3 regions of the Sanguibacter sp. Z1732 genome follow, and region 1 is predicted to be linked to each of the others. Evidence: predicted binding sites of a transcription regulator. Region 1 holds the regulator's gene; each other region holds the start of a gene.
What was found. Region 1 encodes HrcA, which represses chaperone genes, less so after heat shock. Its sites were predicted from a motif close to TTNGCACTCGNNNNNNNCGAGTGCNAA; they were not measured.
Positions count from the first base shown of each region.

Region 2: the regulator HrcA is predicted to act here: its motif matches at 1,243-1,269, upstream of ACRRRO_RS07910 (DUF4209 domain-containing protein).
Region 3: the regulator HrcA is predicted to act here: its motif matches at 1,911-1,937, upstream of ACRRRO_RS02535 (Hsp20/alpha crystallin family protein).

Region 1 covers NZ_CP194857.1:3,105,729-3,110,103, forward strand. The annotation lists gene ACRRRO_RS16285 (hypothetical protein) at 1-436, shown strand, start outside; partial or broken gene ACRRRO_RS16290 (DUF3097 domain-containing protein) at 444-1,315, opposite strand; gene hrcA (heat-inducible transcriptional repressor HrcA) at 1,501-2,529, shown strand; gene dnaJ (molecular chaperone DnaJ) at 2,554-3,672, shown strand; partial or broken gene ACRRRO_RS16305 (PhoH family protein) at 3,786-4,375, shown strand, end outside.
Region 2 covers NZ_CP194857.1:1,479,962-1,484,336, reverse strand. The annotation lists gene ACRRRO_RS07915 (hypothetical protein) at 399-965, shown strand; gene ACRRRO_RS07910 (DUF4209 domain-containing protein) at 1,379-3,271, shown strand; gene ACRRRO_RS07905 (hypothetical protein) at 3,257-3,505, opposite strand; gene ACRRRO_RS07900 (sodium:calcium antiporter) at 3,540-4,028, shown strand; gene ACRRRO_RS07895 (sodium:calcium antiporter) at 4,015-4,375, shown strand, end outside.
Region 3 covers NZ_CP194857.1:449,397-453,771, forward strand. The annotation lists gene ACRRRO_RS02520 (ABC transporter substrate-binding protein) at 1-41, opposite strand, end outside; gene ACRRRO_RS02525 (PPOX class F420-dependent oxidoreductase) at 571-1,038, opposite strand; gene ACRRRO_RS02530 (class I SAM-dependent methyltransferase) at 1,117-1,863, opposite strand; gene ACRRRO_RS02535 (Hsp20/alpha crystallin family protein) at 2,013-2,450, shown strand; gene ACRRRO_RS02540 (hypothetical protein) at 2,525-2,992, shown strand; gene ACRRRO_RS02545 (DUF1905 domain-containing protein) at 3,054-3,365, shown strand; gene ACRRRO_RS02550 (C39 family peptidase) at 3,422-4,375, opposite strand, start outside.

The DNA of each region.
Region 1 (4,375 bases):
TCCGGTGCAACCGCCCGAGGCCGGCGAGTCGCCCGGTCCCGGCTACGCCGGCGACGACCAGACGTTGGCGCCCGGACCCGGTGAGGCAACGACCGGCGTCATCGGCGCACCGTCCCGGCCCGATGGCGCACCCGGTGACGCGGGCGCTGCCCAACCCTCCGGTGCGGATCAGGAACGGTCCGGTCCGGAAGTCCCGGAGCAAGCGGCGTGGATGCTGATGCCGATCCTGATCGGGCTGGTCCTGGGCCTGGCCGCGATCGTGGGGCTGGGCGCGTGGCCCCCGGTGGTCTCGGCGGCCATCGTGGTGCTGATCGCGGCGGCCGCCGTGCTGAGTTGGCAGGCCGGTGCGGTGGTGCGGCGCAGCGTGCTGATCGCCGCGGCGGGCCCGGCCGGGGTGCTGATCGGCTACTGGGTGTTCACCCTGTTCCGCGGCTGAGCGCCCGTCATTGGGGACCTGCGCTGACGAAGTCGACCAGTTCCTCCACCCGGCCCAGCAGTGCCGGCTCCAGGTCCTGGTAGGACCGCACCCGGCCCAGGATGCGTTTCCAGCCAGCGCGACATCGGCCTGGGTCTCGGCCGGCCAACCCAGTGCCGTCAGGGTGCCGACCTTGATGTCGACGCCCCGTGGCACCGAGGGCCACTGGGTCAGCCCGAGCCGGGCGGGCTTGACCGCCTGCCACACGTCCACGTACGGGTGCCCCAGCACCAGCAGGTTCTGCGCGCCGCATGCGCGCATCGCCTCGGCCGCTATCCGGGACTCCTTCGATCCCGGCACCAGATGGTCCACCAGCACCCCCAGGCGCCGGTGCGGACCGGGCGCGAAGTCGGCTGCGGCGCGGGCAAGGTGATCCACGCCGTCGAGCATCTCCACGACGACTCCCTCCAGGCGCAGGTCCTCGCCCCAGACCTTCTCGATCAGTTCAGCGTCGTGGCGTCCCTCCACCCAGATCCGGGAAGCCCGGGCCACCCGAGCCCGGGCGCCGGTCACGGCGCGAGAACCCGAGGCGGTGCGGGCCCGGGTAGTCCGAGCACTGGCCGGTGGGAGGACCAGGTGCACCGGCTTACCGTCCACCCAGAACCCGGGCCCGAGCCGGAACGCCCGCTCCTTCTCGTGCCGGTCGGCCAGTACCACCACGACCATCCCGCCGGACTTCTCCACCCGCACCACCGCACCGGTGAAGCCTGTCTCGGCGTCCTCCACCACCAGGCCCACCTGGGCCGGGACCTTGGGCACCGGTGCGGCGACCGGGTGGGGGTCGGCGGAGAGCACGTCGGTGCCGTAACGATCGAATCCTGGATACTGCGAAGGGCTCATCCGGGTGAGGCTACGCACATCGCTGGGGTATTCGGCGCAGCGACGCGTAGAATTGGCACTCGAAACCGGTGAGTGCTGATCCACACTGCCGCCGGTGGCGGTCGATCACGGCACCAAGGGCCCTCGGGGCGCCGGTGCCGACCATGAGGCGCATGATGAGGGACCACGCGGAGAGGAGGCCCGGGATGAGTTCGGAACGTCAACTGGAGGTACTGCGCGCGATCGTGCAGGACTACGTGCGATCCCGTGAGCCGGTCGGGTCCCGCAACCTCGTGGAACGGCACAACCTCGGCGTGTCACCGGCGACGATCCGCAATGACATGGCGGCGCTGGAGGACGGTGGCTACATCGCCCAGCCGCACACCTCGGCCGGCCGGATCCCCACCGACAAGGGTTACCGGTTCTTCGTGGATCAGATCGCCGCGCTCAAGCCCCTATCGGTGGCTGAGCGCCGTGCCATCGCCGGTTTCCTCGAGGGCGCGGTGGACCTCGACGACGTGCTGGAGCGCAGCGTGCGACTGCTCGCCCAGTTCACCCAGCAGGTGGCCGTGGTGCAATACCCCTCTCTGCGCCGGTCGGCCCTGCGCCACGTCGAACTGATCCCCGTCTCGGCTACCCGGTTGATGGTGGTCATCATCACCGACACCGGGCGCGTGGAACAGCGCATGGTGGCGATGCCCGAGGCGATGGATGCGGCGGTGCTCGGGGAACTGCGGGCCCGGATCAACGCCCTGGGTGCCGGCCGGGAACTGCCCGGGCTGCGCAGCGCACTGACCGATCTGGAGAACGTCTTCGACCCCGAGGAGCGGGCCATGGTCGCCGAGGTGGTGAGCGCGGTGCTGGATACCGTCGGGGAGGACGTCGAGGATCGGATCGTGATGGCCGGGACGGCGAACCTGGCCCGATCCGACACCGACTTCACCCGCACCATCTCACCGGTCCTGGAGGCACTGGAGGAGCAGGTGGTGCTGTTGCGGTTGCTCTCGGAGATGGCCGAGGACGCCTCCGGTGCCTCGCCGGCGGTACGGATCGGTCGCGAGACCTCCTCCGAGCACCTGTCCGAGACCTCCGTGGTCGCGGGGGGTTACGGTGGGACCGGAAGCCAGGCGATCGCCCAGGTGGGGGTCCTGGGCCCGACCCGCATGGATTACCCCACCACGATGGCCACGGTCCGCGCCGTGGCGCGTTACCTGTCCAGGATCCTGTCCGCCTGAGTCGATGAGTCAAGAAAGCGATCAGTGAGCGACTACTACGCCGTTCTCGGTGTCGAACGCGACGCCAGTACCGAGGAGATCAAGCGCGCCTACCGTAAGTTGGCGCGCCAGCACCATCCCGACGTGGCCGGAGCGGATGGTGCCGAGAAGTTCAAGGACATCGCCGCCGCCCATGACGTGCTGTCCAATCCGGACAAGCGTCGCCAGTACGACGCCGGCGGACTGGGTGGGATGAACGGCGGTGGCGGTGGGGACTTCCCGTTCTCCGACATCTTCGACTTCTTCTCCGCCGCTGCCGGTGGCGGCGGCCAGCGTGGCCCCACCCCGCGGGCCCGGCGCGGCCAGGACGCGCTGCTGCGGGTCACCGTCACGCTGGAGGAGGCCACCTTCGGGGTGACCAAGGACCTCGAGGTGGACACCGCCGTGGTCTGTCAAACCTGCCACGGCACCTGCTGTGCGCCCGGGACGGGTCCGCGCACCTGTGACATGTGCGGGGGCCGCGGTTCGGTGCAGCGGGTAGCCCGCTCCTTCCTCGGCAATGTGATGACCAGCCAGGCGTGCGCGGCCTGCCAGGGCTTCGGCTCCGTGATCGAGCACCCGTGCGCCGAGTGCTCCGGCGAGGGTCGCGTCCGCTCCCGCCGCACCATCAACATCAACATCCCCGCCGGGGTGGACGAGGGCACCCGGATCAAACTCACCGGTCAGGGTGAGACCGGTCCGGGCGGTGGACCCCCTGGTGACCTGTACGTGGAGATCCGGGAGAAGTCCCACCCGACGTTCACCCGCCGCGGCAACGATCTGCACTGCACGGTGGAACTGCCGATGACGGCCGCGGCGCTGGGCACGGTGCTGACCATCGAGACCCTCGACGGCGACCAGGACATCGACGTGCGTGCCGGCACCCAGCCCGAGGAGGTCCTGACCCTGCGCGGACTGGGCGTGGGTGTGCTCAGCAGTGGTGGCCGCCGCGGTGACCTGCACGTACACATCCAGGTCAGGGTGCCCACCGGGCTGGACGAGACCCAGGAGGGGCTACTCAAGGACCTGGCCGCCGAGCGCGGTGAGGAACGCCCGCAGGGGCGGCTGGCCCCGGCCGGCTCCGGGATGTTCTCACGGCTGCGGGACCGCTTCTCCGGACGCTGACCCGAGGGCCAGACCACGGCCGGATCGGTCGATCTCGTAGACTCCGCAGTGTCCGGTCCCCACGATGTGTGGACCCCGTCCGAGCAAGGAGACCCTGGGCGACGGCCCGGCCCATGACCGATCCCACCCTTGAACCGCAACCCGGCCATGTCCGCGAGGAGGTCACCGTACCGGCGCACGTCCCGATGGTGGCCCTGCTCGGTCAGCGAGATGAGGTGCTCCGTGCCGTGGAGGAGGGGTTCCCCGGCCTCGATGTGCACGTGCGCGGGAACCAGATCGCGCTCAGTGGCCCCAAGGGCGATGTGGACCTGGCCAAGCGGCTCATCGATGAACTGACGCAGATCGCCTCCTCGGCCCAGCCGCTCACCGCCGACGCGGTGGGAGCGGGCAATCACGATCCTGACCGCCGCGACCATGGAACGCCCCGCCGAGGTGCTGACCATGAACATCCTGTCCAGCCGCGGGCGCACCATCCGGCCCAAGACGCTGGGACAGAAGCAGTACGTGGAGGCCATCGACGCCAACACGGTGGTGTTCGGGATCGGGCCGGCCGGCACCGGAAAGACCTACTTGGCGATGGCCAAGGCCGTCCAGGCGCTGCAGGCCAAGCAGGTGAACCGGATCGTGCTGACCCGGCCCGCGGTGGAGGCGGGGGAGCGGCTGGGATTCCTGCCCGGCAGCCTGAACGACAAGATCGACCCGT
Region 2 (4,375 bases), 1.6 Mb from region 1:
CCGGGGGGAGGAGGCGCACCCCTGGACCGATACCTGGGGTGGAGTCCCTCGTCGCGGCACTACGCGGATGCGGCATGACACGCCCTCGTGGCCCTGGAACCACGCTGGCCCGCCCCAGCCGATGCTGGACAGCGCCTGCCACGCCCGCTTGTTGCGGGGTCACCGAGAGCGCGTTCAGATAACGCCCCCTCACCGGTCACATCACCGGACTGGTCTAACGGGACGGCCCGGAATGAGCACGGACGTTGGCGCAGGTCAGCGGAGCGCTTCTGCGTTGAACGTTCGGCTTGCGAGACAGTCCGAAGCCGCAAACCCGAGACCCGGTGCCTTCCGCCACTATGCCGCCCGTGCGGTCCTGGTTCCGGTCGAGTGTCGGTGCTGTGCGGCACAATTTCGGCATGGTGCAAGACGTGATCCCGTGGCTGCTCGGTCCGGCAGGCATCGTCCTCGGATGGTGGCTGAATCAGCGCACGCTTCGCGGCGACGCGGAACGCCAGGCGCGAGAAGCAGAAGAAACCGCAGAGCGGCAACGGGTGCTCCAAGCGGTAGGACTTGCGCGCGACACCGCCGGGCTTATTCGATCGCTGCTTCACGGCATCTACGTGAAGGCGCAGTACCGACGAGCCCCCGAGGGCCTTTCAGAGATGATGGACGAGTTCAACCGCACGAAGGACAGGTTTCGTGGTGCCGTGCTCGCGCTCCGCGTGCTCGGTCCCTCGTGGGCTGTCGAGAAAGCGGAGCGCCTGGACGTGGAAATCAACAAGTTGTCCGAACTCGGGTTCGTTATGCAAAAGGGCATCAAGTCCGAGCACATGACAACTGTAAACGAGCAACTACCCGAGTTGGATCGCATGCTGCGCGACTACGTGAGCACCGTGAGCACCCACTACAACGACACGGCGTCCGACCTTCCTCCGCCTCCGGACATGGAGAAGGAGGGCCGCTGGCAGTCGATCGAGGAATGACGCCGCTTCGATGGTCAGAGTCAGTCCTCGCGATTAGTCTCCCTGAGTAAGTGTCGCAGCAGCGCGCAGGGGGTCGCGATAATGTCTTGGGTCATTCGCGGGTTGGAAGCGTTCGTCTGATTGCAGACAGCATCGCGGGGGCTCTCTGGTTCACCCGGAACTCGTCCGAGAGCGACGATCTCAAGCCGACATCGATGAGGGCCTGGCAAGAGGACCTGGCAGTGACCGGCTATGAGCCCGCCGACCCTGAGGACGCGTGCAGCAGTCCGTCCCGACCCTGGCCGTCGCTAGGCGCTGGCGCTGACTGACGTCCCGTAGGCCGATCATGCTGCTCGCGCCGAGGTTGTTCGGCACCTCGCGCATGGCCCGCCGGCCGCGCCGTATTCGTGCCGCGCCTTGCCTAGGGTTGAGGCATGGCCAACGACGATGACTCGACGACCCCGCCAGCATCCAGCACTTCCTGCCAGGCCGAGGAGGCGGCAGATGAGGTGCCCGATGCTTCCTGGTGGGAGGCTGTGAGCCAGAGCGAGGATGTCGCCGTCTTCGAGGCTGCGGAGGTGCTGCACTGTCTGCTCGCAGATCTGGCGCAACGCGCCCACGAGAGCGAGGGCAGCTCCTCGGTACGATCACGCACGCTGACTGCCATGGCGCGTGCCACCTCGGCGATGCTCAACCCGGATTCTTGGGACGAGCCGTTCTCTCCGGCCATGGAGTCAGGCGGATCGCGCACGGTTGTTCCCAGCGACCTCGACGCAGCCGAACTGACGCTCCTCGCACAGGCACTCCCTATCATCGAGCCGGTGGTGCTGCGCGCCAGGATCGCCGACGTTGTGTGGACCTACCGGTTCCCTCGCGATCCGACGGTGGCGCTCATGGCCGCCGATGCATACCTGGCGGTGCCGCTGACCTGGGATGCGTGGGTACGCTCTGGACATGACAGCTACCGCCGGGTCGTGGAACTGGCACGACGGCAAGGCAAGCCAGGCGCGGCCGTGTTGGAGAAACTCACGTCCACGTTGGTGGCCTTCCTCGCTGGCGACGGGGGCAACGGTTACCTCCAGGCACAAGTGTCCGAGGTCCTTCGGGGTGCTGGCAAGACCACCCCCGAACAGGCGCGTGCCCTGGGAGAGCGGTTGGAGGAGTTCGCGACACACACAACACGAGGAAGCCGGGCCGAGCGTGCGCTCCTGCGCGAAGCGTCCGCATGGTGGAACCGCGGCCAGCGTGATGAGGGCGCCTGCCGGTGCCAGGCCCTGGTTGCCGACTCGTACGCGACGGAAGCCGAGATGCGGATGGCGAGGGAGCGCTCCGCGCTCGGTGCAAGCGGGCCGCTGGAGAAGTCACTCGAAGCGCTGCGGTTGTTGCCGCGCAAGTACCGCACTGCCCATGGGCTTGAAGAGGTGATCAGCCAGCGACAACAATGGCTGCGGGAACTGCGCGAACTCTCGCTCGAGGAGATGAGCCCGCTCGAGCGAGAACCGATCGAGATCTATGAGTTCGTGAAGAAGGCTCAGAACCGAGTATCGGGCTTGGAGCGTCCCGCGGCCCTGCTCGCCCTTTCCCGAATTGCGACGCTGTTCGACCTCGATGAGCAGACGGAGTCTGCACGCAAACACCTTGCGAACGGCATCCTCCGGCTGCTGACTAGGTCCACGATGAGCGGGGACGGACGCAAGGTCAGCGTTGGGGCGGGTGACCCCGCATCTGAGCCGTCTGAACAGGAAATCATCGACGAGTTGGTGAGCCGCAACCATCATCGGATCGGGCTCGTCGTCCAAACTCTCATTGCACCGGCGCTCGAGGTCATCAGCACCGAGCACCGATTTGACCTGGCGTTCGTGGAATCAGTGTGCCGGGAGTCCCCGACGGTTCCCATTCGCCATGCCGGCCTGTGGGCGCGAGGCATCTGGCACGGACTCAACGGCGATATGCCCTCGGCGCTGTCGCTCCTGGTGCCGCAGATCGAGCAGATGGTGCGACTGCGGCTCAAGGCTCAAGGTCTCCATACGCTCAACATCGGCGACAACGGAGTTGAGACCGAAAAGGCGCTCGGCTCGCTTCTCGAGATGCCTGAGTCGAAGGTGTTCTTGGGTGAAAACCTCGCCTTCGAGTTGCAGTCGGTGCTGCTCGAACAGGTCGGGCCGAACTTGCGCAACGAGATCGCCCACGGACTCGTGACCGATGCAGCCCTGTGGGGAGCAGCCAGCGTCTACACCTGGTGGTTGTGCCTCCACATGGTGCTCGCGCCGTACGAGCTCAAGGACATCGGAGAGGAGTCCGGCGACCGATCTTCACGCGGAGCGTGACCGTGCGGGGATGCCCTTGTGCTCCCCGAACCACCGTGTTCGGGAACAGCCCCGAGGTGTCGCCAAGGCTGAGTTGCTCTCCCGGATGAGCGCGGCCACGATCGACCGGCGGTTGGCGCCCGAGCGGGCCAGGATGCTCCCGGGGGGCCGCTCGCACACCACGCCCGGGACACTGCTGAAGTCCCAGATCCCGATCCTCATGCGGGTGCTCAACCGGGTCGATGGAGTGCTCATCGCGACTCGGGTTGTGATCCTTACACTCCTACTTATGGACCTTCTAGACCTGGGGCGGATCATTGTCGGGTTGGTGCTGCTGGTGCTGGGCGGGGAGGTACTGGTGCGAGGGGCCTCCGCCTTGGCTCGTCGAGCGGGGGTTTCCTCCCTGGTGGTCGGGCTCACCGTGGTCTCGGCGGCCACGTCGGCGCCCGAGCTTTCGGTGAGTATCGGTGCGGTCCTGCGCGACGAACCCGGACTGGCGGTGGGCAATGTGGTCGGCAGCAACATTGCTAACGTCTTGCTCATTCTCGGCCTCTCCGCTCTAGTTCTACCGCTGGCCGCGACACAACGGTTGGTGCGCTTTGATCTCCCCCTGATGCTTTCTCTGTCCGCGGCGCTGGTGCTGGTCTGCCTCGACGGGGTGATCAGCGCGGTAGACGGGCTAATCCTGTTCGGTGCCGTGGTCGCTCACACCGTGCTGACCGTCACCATCGGCCGCAGAAGGACACAGTCCAAGGCCCCTGTTTATGCAGCTGGCTGAGGGTTCCCCGGGTATCGGCACCTCCGCCCAGGCCCAGAAACTGCCTGTGGCCTCGAGCGGAAAGTCGATTCTGCTCGTGGTGTTCGGAGTTGCTCTCCTGGTAACCGGGGCCACGCTCCTCGTCGAGGGCGCGGTGAACACCGCCACCACGCTCGGGGTGAGCAGCCTAGTGGTCGGTTTAACCGTCGTGGCCATCGGCACATCTCTGCCTGAGCTGGCGACTTCCCTCATCGCCGTGCGCCGTGGCGAACGTGACTTGGCGATTGGCAACGTGGTCGGCAGCAACCTCTTCAACATCGGAGTCGTGCTCGGGTTGCCAGCCATGATCTCCCTCGAGGGCATTCCCG
Region 3 (4,375 bases), 1.5 Mb from region 1:
TGGTTCCAGCCAATGGTGATCGCGCTAGCAGCCTCGCTCACGCCACCGTTGTCGTCGCTGTCATCGGGCTCTGTGTCTGGGTCGTCACCGGTACCGCCATTGCATGCGGCCAGCACGAGGGCGGTCGCTGCGGTTATCGCAGCTCCCGCCGTAAAGCGCCTGGTCTTCAATGTTCCTCTCCTATGAATGGCAAGGAGCGACTCGCCCCGGACCGCTTCCGGCTGGACCTCGTGGGTCCGACGAGCACTTTGCATCCGCCATGGACAGGGGAAGCGTACACACGCCAGGGGCTGGGATTGTTCGAGGTGACGGCATTCGTGTCCGCATCGTTACCGAAGTGAGACCTAGCCGTCACTCCCCCCGGCTGGGCGTGATGCCACCGTGACTTTGTGCCTGATCTGCGTACTTACGCGTTCCAGGGGCCACCGGACGTCCCGGTCCCGGGGCCCGGGGGTCCGGGGAAATGGACTCGCTCACCGGTGGGGAACGTGCTAGTCACGCACCGCAACCGCGCCAGCCGGCTGCGCTCATGCACTATCGGAGTTGCGTAGGTGGGTACCGGAGGAGTGCCTACCCGCCTGCCGGCTCCCGCCCGGGTGGGAAGCCACCGGTGGCGATCGGACCCCAGCCGGTGATCTCAATGCGGAGCAGGGACTTGCCCTGGCGCACCATGGCCTCGCGGTACTCGGCCCAGTCCGGGTGCTCCCCCGAAATGCTGCGGAAGTACTCCACCAGTGGCTCGACGGCCTCGGGTACGTCGAGCACCTCGGCCGTCCCGTCCACCTGCACGTAGGGCCCGTTCCACTCATCGGAGTGCACCAGCATCGAGACCTGCGGGTTGCGCCGTGCGTTGGTGGTCTTGGCTCGTTCGGGGTAGGTGGCGATCACCACCCGGCCGGCCTCGTCGACTCCCGCGCTCACCGGCGAGACCTGCAGCCCTCCGCTGGCCTTGTGGGTGATCAGCGTGACCCGGTGCCGGGGGCGGATGAAGTCCAACAGTTCGGCCCGCTCCACGCGGGTGGCGGTGGCGATGCTCATGGCCCCCACGCTACCGCCACTCGGCCCGCGCCACCACGGACGAGGGCACTGCGCCTCCACTGGGCACCACCGTCACGGCTACCGGCCCGCTTCGATCAGGAACCGGGTGCTGTGCGCCACGAACGGGCCCTCGGCCTGGATGCGCTCATGCAGGAGCTCCAACTGCGGACGGTAGGCCTCCACGGTGAACCCCGGCACGATCCAGATCACCTTGCGCAGGAAGTGCACCACGGCGGCAATGTCGTTGAAGGCCATCCGTAGGCGGGCGGTCTGCAGGTCCCGCACCCGGAGCCCGGCCCCTTCGGCGGCGGCCACCGCTCGCTCCGGACTGCGTCCGTCGGAGGGTTCGAAGTCCCCCAGCATCGCCTCCGACAACTCGTGCACACTGGCCTTCCCCACCTGTTGGGACAGGTAGGTTCCGCCTGGACGAAGCACCCGGGCGACCTCCTCCCAGAGCACCACGGTGGGGTGGCGGGAGACCACCAGGTCGAAGGTGCCGTCGTCGAACGGCAACGGTTCGGTGTCCTCCACCTGCACCACCTGGCCCCCGAGCGCCGTCAGTCGTGGGCGGGCCAGGTCGAGGTTCGGGGGCCAGGACTCGGTGGCGCGCAGCAGTGGTGGGACGTGCGGTATCTGCGCGAGCACCTCGGCCCCACCCGTCTGGACGTCGAGCATCGCCCGCGCGGTGCCCGATCGCTGCGCGACCAGTCCGGCGTAGCCCCAGGGCGGGCGCTCCTCGCTGGCCCGGCCGGCGAACCAACTGAAGTCCCAGCCCTCGGTGGGTACCGCCGCACCCTCGGCGAGCAGTTCGTCGAATGTCGTCATCACCCCATGGTCGCACCCGTGTCACCCCAATTCGTGAGCACCAGCCGTTAGCACTCTCGGCATGAGAGTGCTAAAATCGGCCGTGACAACGGTCGTCTTCATCGGGCCTGGAAGGTCCGGGCCCGGGTATCCACTCGGAGGTGATGGTGATGGCAACGCGAATCGACCCGTTCCGCGAGATGGACCGTGTATTCAGCAATGCGCTGGGACAAGTGATGTCCTCCGGACGCAGCAATGCGATGCCGATCGACCTGTATCGCGATGGGGACAAGTTCGTTCTGAACATGGACCTTCCCGGGGTCGATCCGTCCTCGATCGATGTCGACGTCGAGGACCAGACGCTGACAATCCGTGCTGAGCGCGGACAGGCGGAGAACCAACAGACCCAGTGGCTCGCGCGGGAGCGGCCCACCGGCACATTCGCGCGCCAACTGATGCTCGGTAGCGGGGTGTCGGTGGACCGGATCGACGCCTCATACGCCGATGGGGTGCTGTCGCTGACGATCCCGGTGGCCGAGGAAGCCAAGCCTCGCAAGATCGAGGTTGCCCACTCGAGTAATCAGTCCAGGATCGAGCAAGCGGGCTGAACCATGCGGTGGTGGCGGGTGCCCGGCCGGGCTGGCCCGCCACCACCGGTCCACCTGCGTACGGAGGCAGGAGCGTGTCTCACCCGAAGCGGTACCGGACCAGGGCCGAAGCGATCGAGCAGTCACTGGTTCCGGCACTGGCCGAGCACACCGATGACGTCGACGTTGACGCCGTCTTCGAGGCCACCTTCAGTTACACGGTCGAGCGCGACGGCGCGGGCAATGAGATCGAGGGCACGGGGGGCTATGAATCGGTAGCCACCGAAGGCGAGATCTGGTCGGTCGCGGCCGAGCATGCCCAGCGCATCATCGCCGTGGACTCCGAGTCGCCCGGGGGTGAGCATCACGAACCCCCCGGCCAGATCTCGGTGACCATCCCCTCCACTCGCGTCGAGGTGGAGGTACTGTCGCTGCCCGCGCGGCTGAGCCCGGCCACCTGGGAGGAGCTCATCGACCAGCGCCTCCGTGAAGCGAACTGGAGACGCGTGAGCGAGTGGGAGGACGGCGGTAACCGCGTGCGGGCGATGGTCGTGCGCACCTGACACCCGATGCCCATCGCGGGCGTGCCGCAGCGAGCCTAGACTGAGCGGTCGAGGAGCAGTGATGACCTGGGATTTCGAGGGCGAGATCTGGTACTGGCGCGGCCCCGCCCCGTTCTACTTCATCACCGTACCCGAGCCGATCAGTGCCGACATCCACGCCGTGGCCGCTGACGTCAGTTACGGCTGGGGGGCGATCCCCGTCCGAGCGCGCATCGGTGCCACCACCTGGCAGACCTCCATGTTCCCCAAGGAAGGCCTGTACGCACTGCCGGTGAAGGTGGCGGTACGACGGGCTGAGCAGATCGACGATGGTGACCTGGTCTCAGCCCACCTGGAACTGGAGCCGGGACGGCCCCAGATCACCGTGAGATGAGGCGCGTAGCCGCGGCCTGCAGTGTGGGCCAAAGGATGCCGTGAGTGCCAGCCGGTTCAGACCCAGTTCGGTTCCGCCGCGTCCACGGGCTCGGGCAGGGCGTGGCCCGGGGGTGCGATGACGTAGACGAGGCCGCCCGACGTGGTCAGCCAGAGGCTCTCGAACTGGTCGCGGCGGTAGGTGACGCGCACCTTGCCGTCGTCGGCCTCGTCCTGGGAGGCCGGGTCGTTGACCACGACGTCTCCGTCGGAGTCGAACCCTACGATCGTCAGCAGGTGCCCGTTCGTCCCGTATCCGGCGCCGTCGAGGTCGGCTTCGGTGAACGACATCGAGCAGACCAGGGGGATGCCGGCGCTGATGAACTCCTCGGCCTCGCGCAGTGACCGCAGCCGGGTGATGTAGGCCCGGGCGCCCCGCTCTCCGGCGTAGGCCGCGTTGAACGCCCAGTTCCCGGCGCCCCCGTAGGTGTAGTCGAAGACATACCGCGTGACGTGGTCAACCTGGGGGCGCTGTTCCCCCTCGATATCCACCCATCCGGTCTCCTCGGCATCGGGGCCCAGGCCGAAATGGTCCAGCACCATCGCAGTGCAGGTCGGTGAGCACCAGGCCTGCCCTCCCCCGTTCCACTCCGGGTAGTGACCCTTGTGCAGGTGCTGTGAGTAGGCGGGCACGTCCAGCACGATCCCGGCGGCCTCCCCCGGCTCACTGACCGGTACCGCCCGCTCGTCGGGAATCGCCGAGGCCATCGCGGTGAGCAGGGCGACCTCAGGGGTCTGCGCGGCGCCGGCGACCCGGTGCAGCGTGGCCCGCACTCGCAGTCCGGTCAAGGTGTGGTTGTGCCGCATCGCCAGCACATCCACATTGACACCGGCCCGCGTGTCGCGCTGCCCCTCGACGGTACCGCGCTGGATGTCGGGGGCGTCATCGCCCCGGGACCAGCGGGCCAGCACGTACCAGTCGGTGCGCTCACCGGAGTCGGTGATCCCCTGGACGGCTACCTCCACCCACGT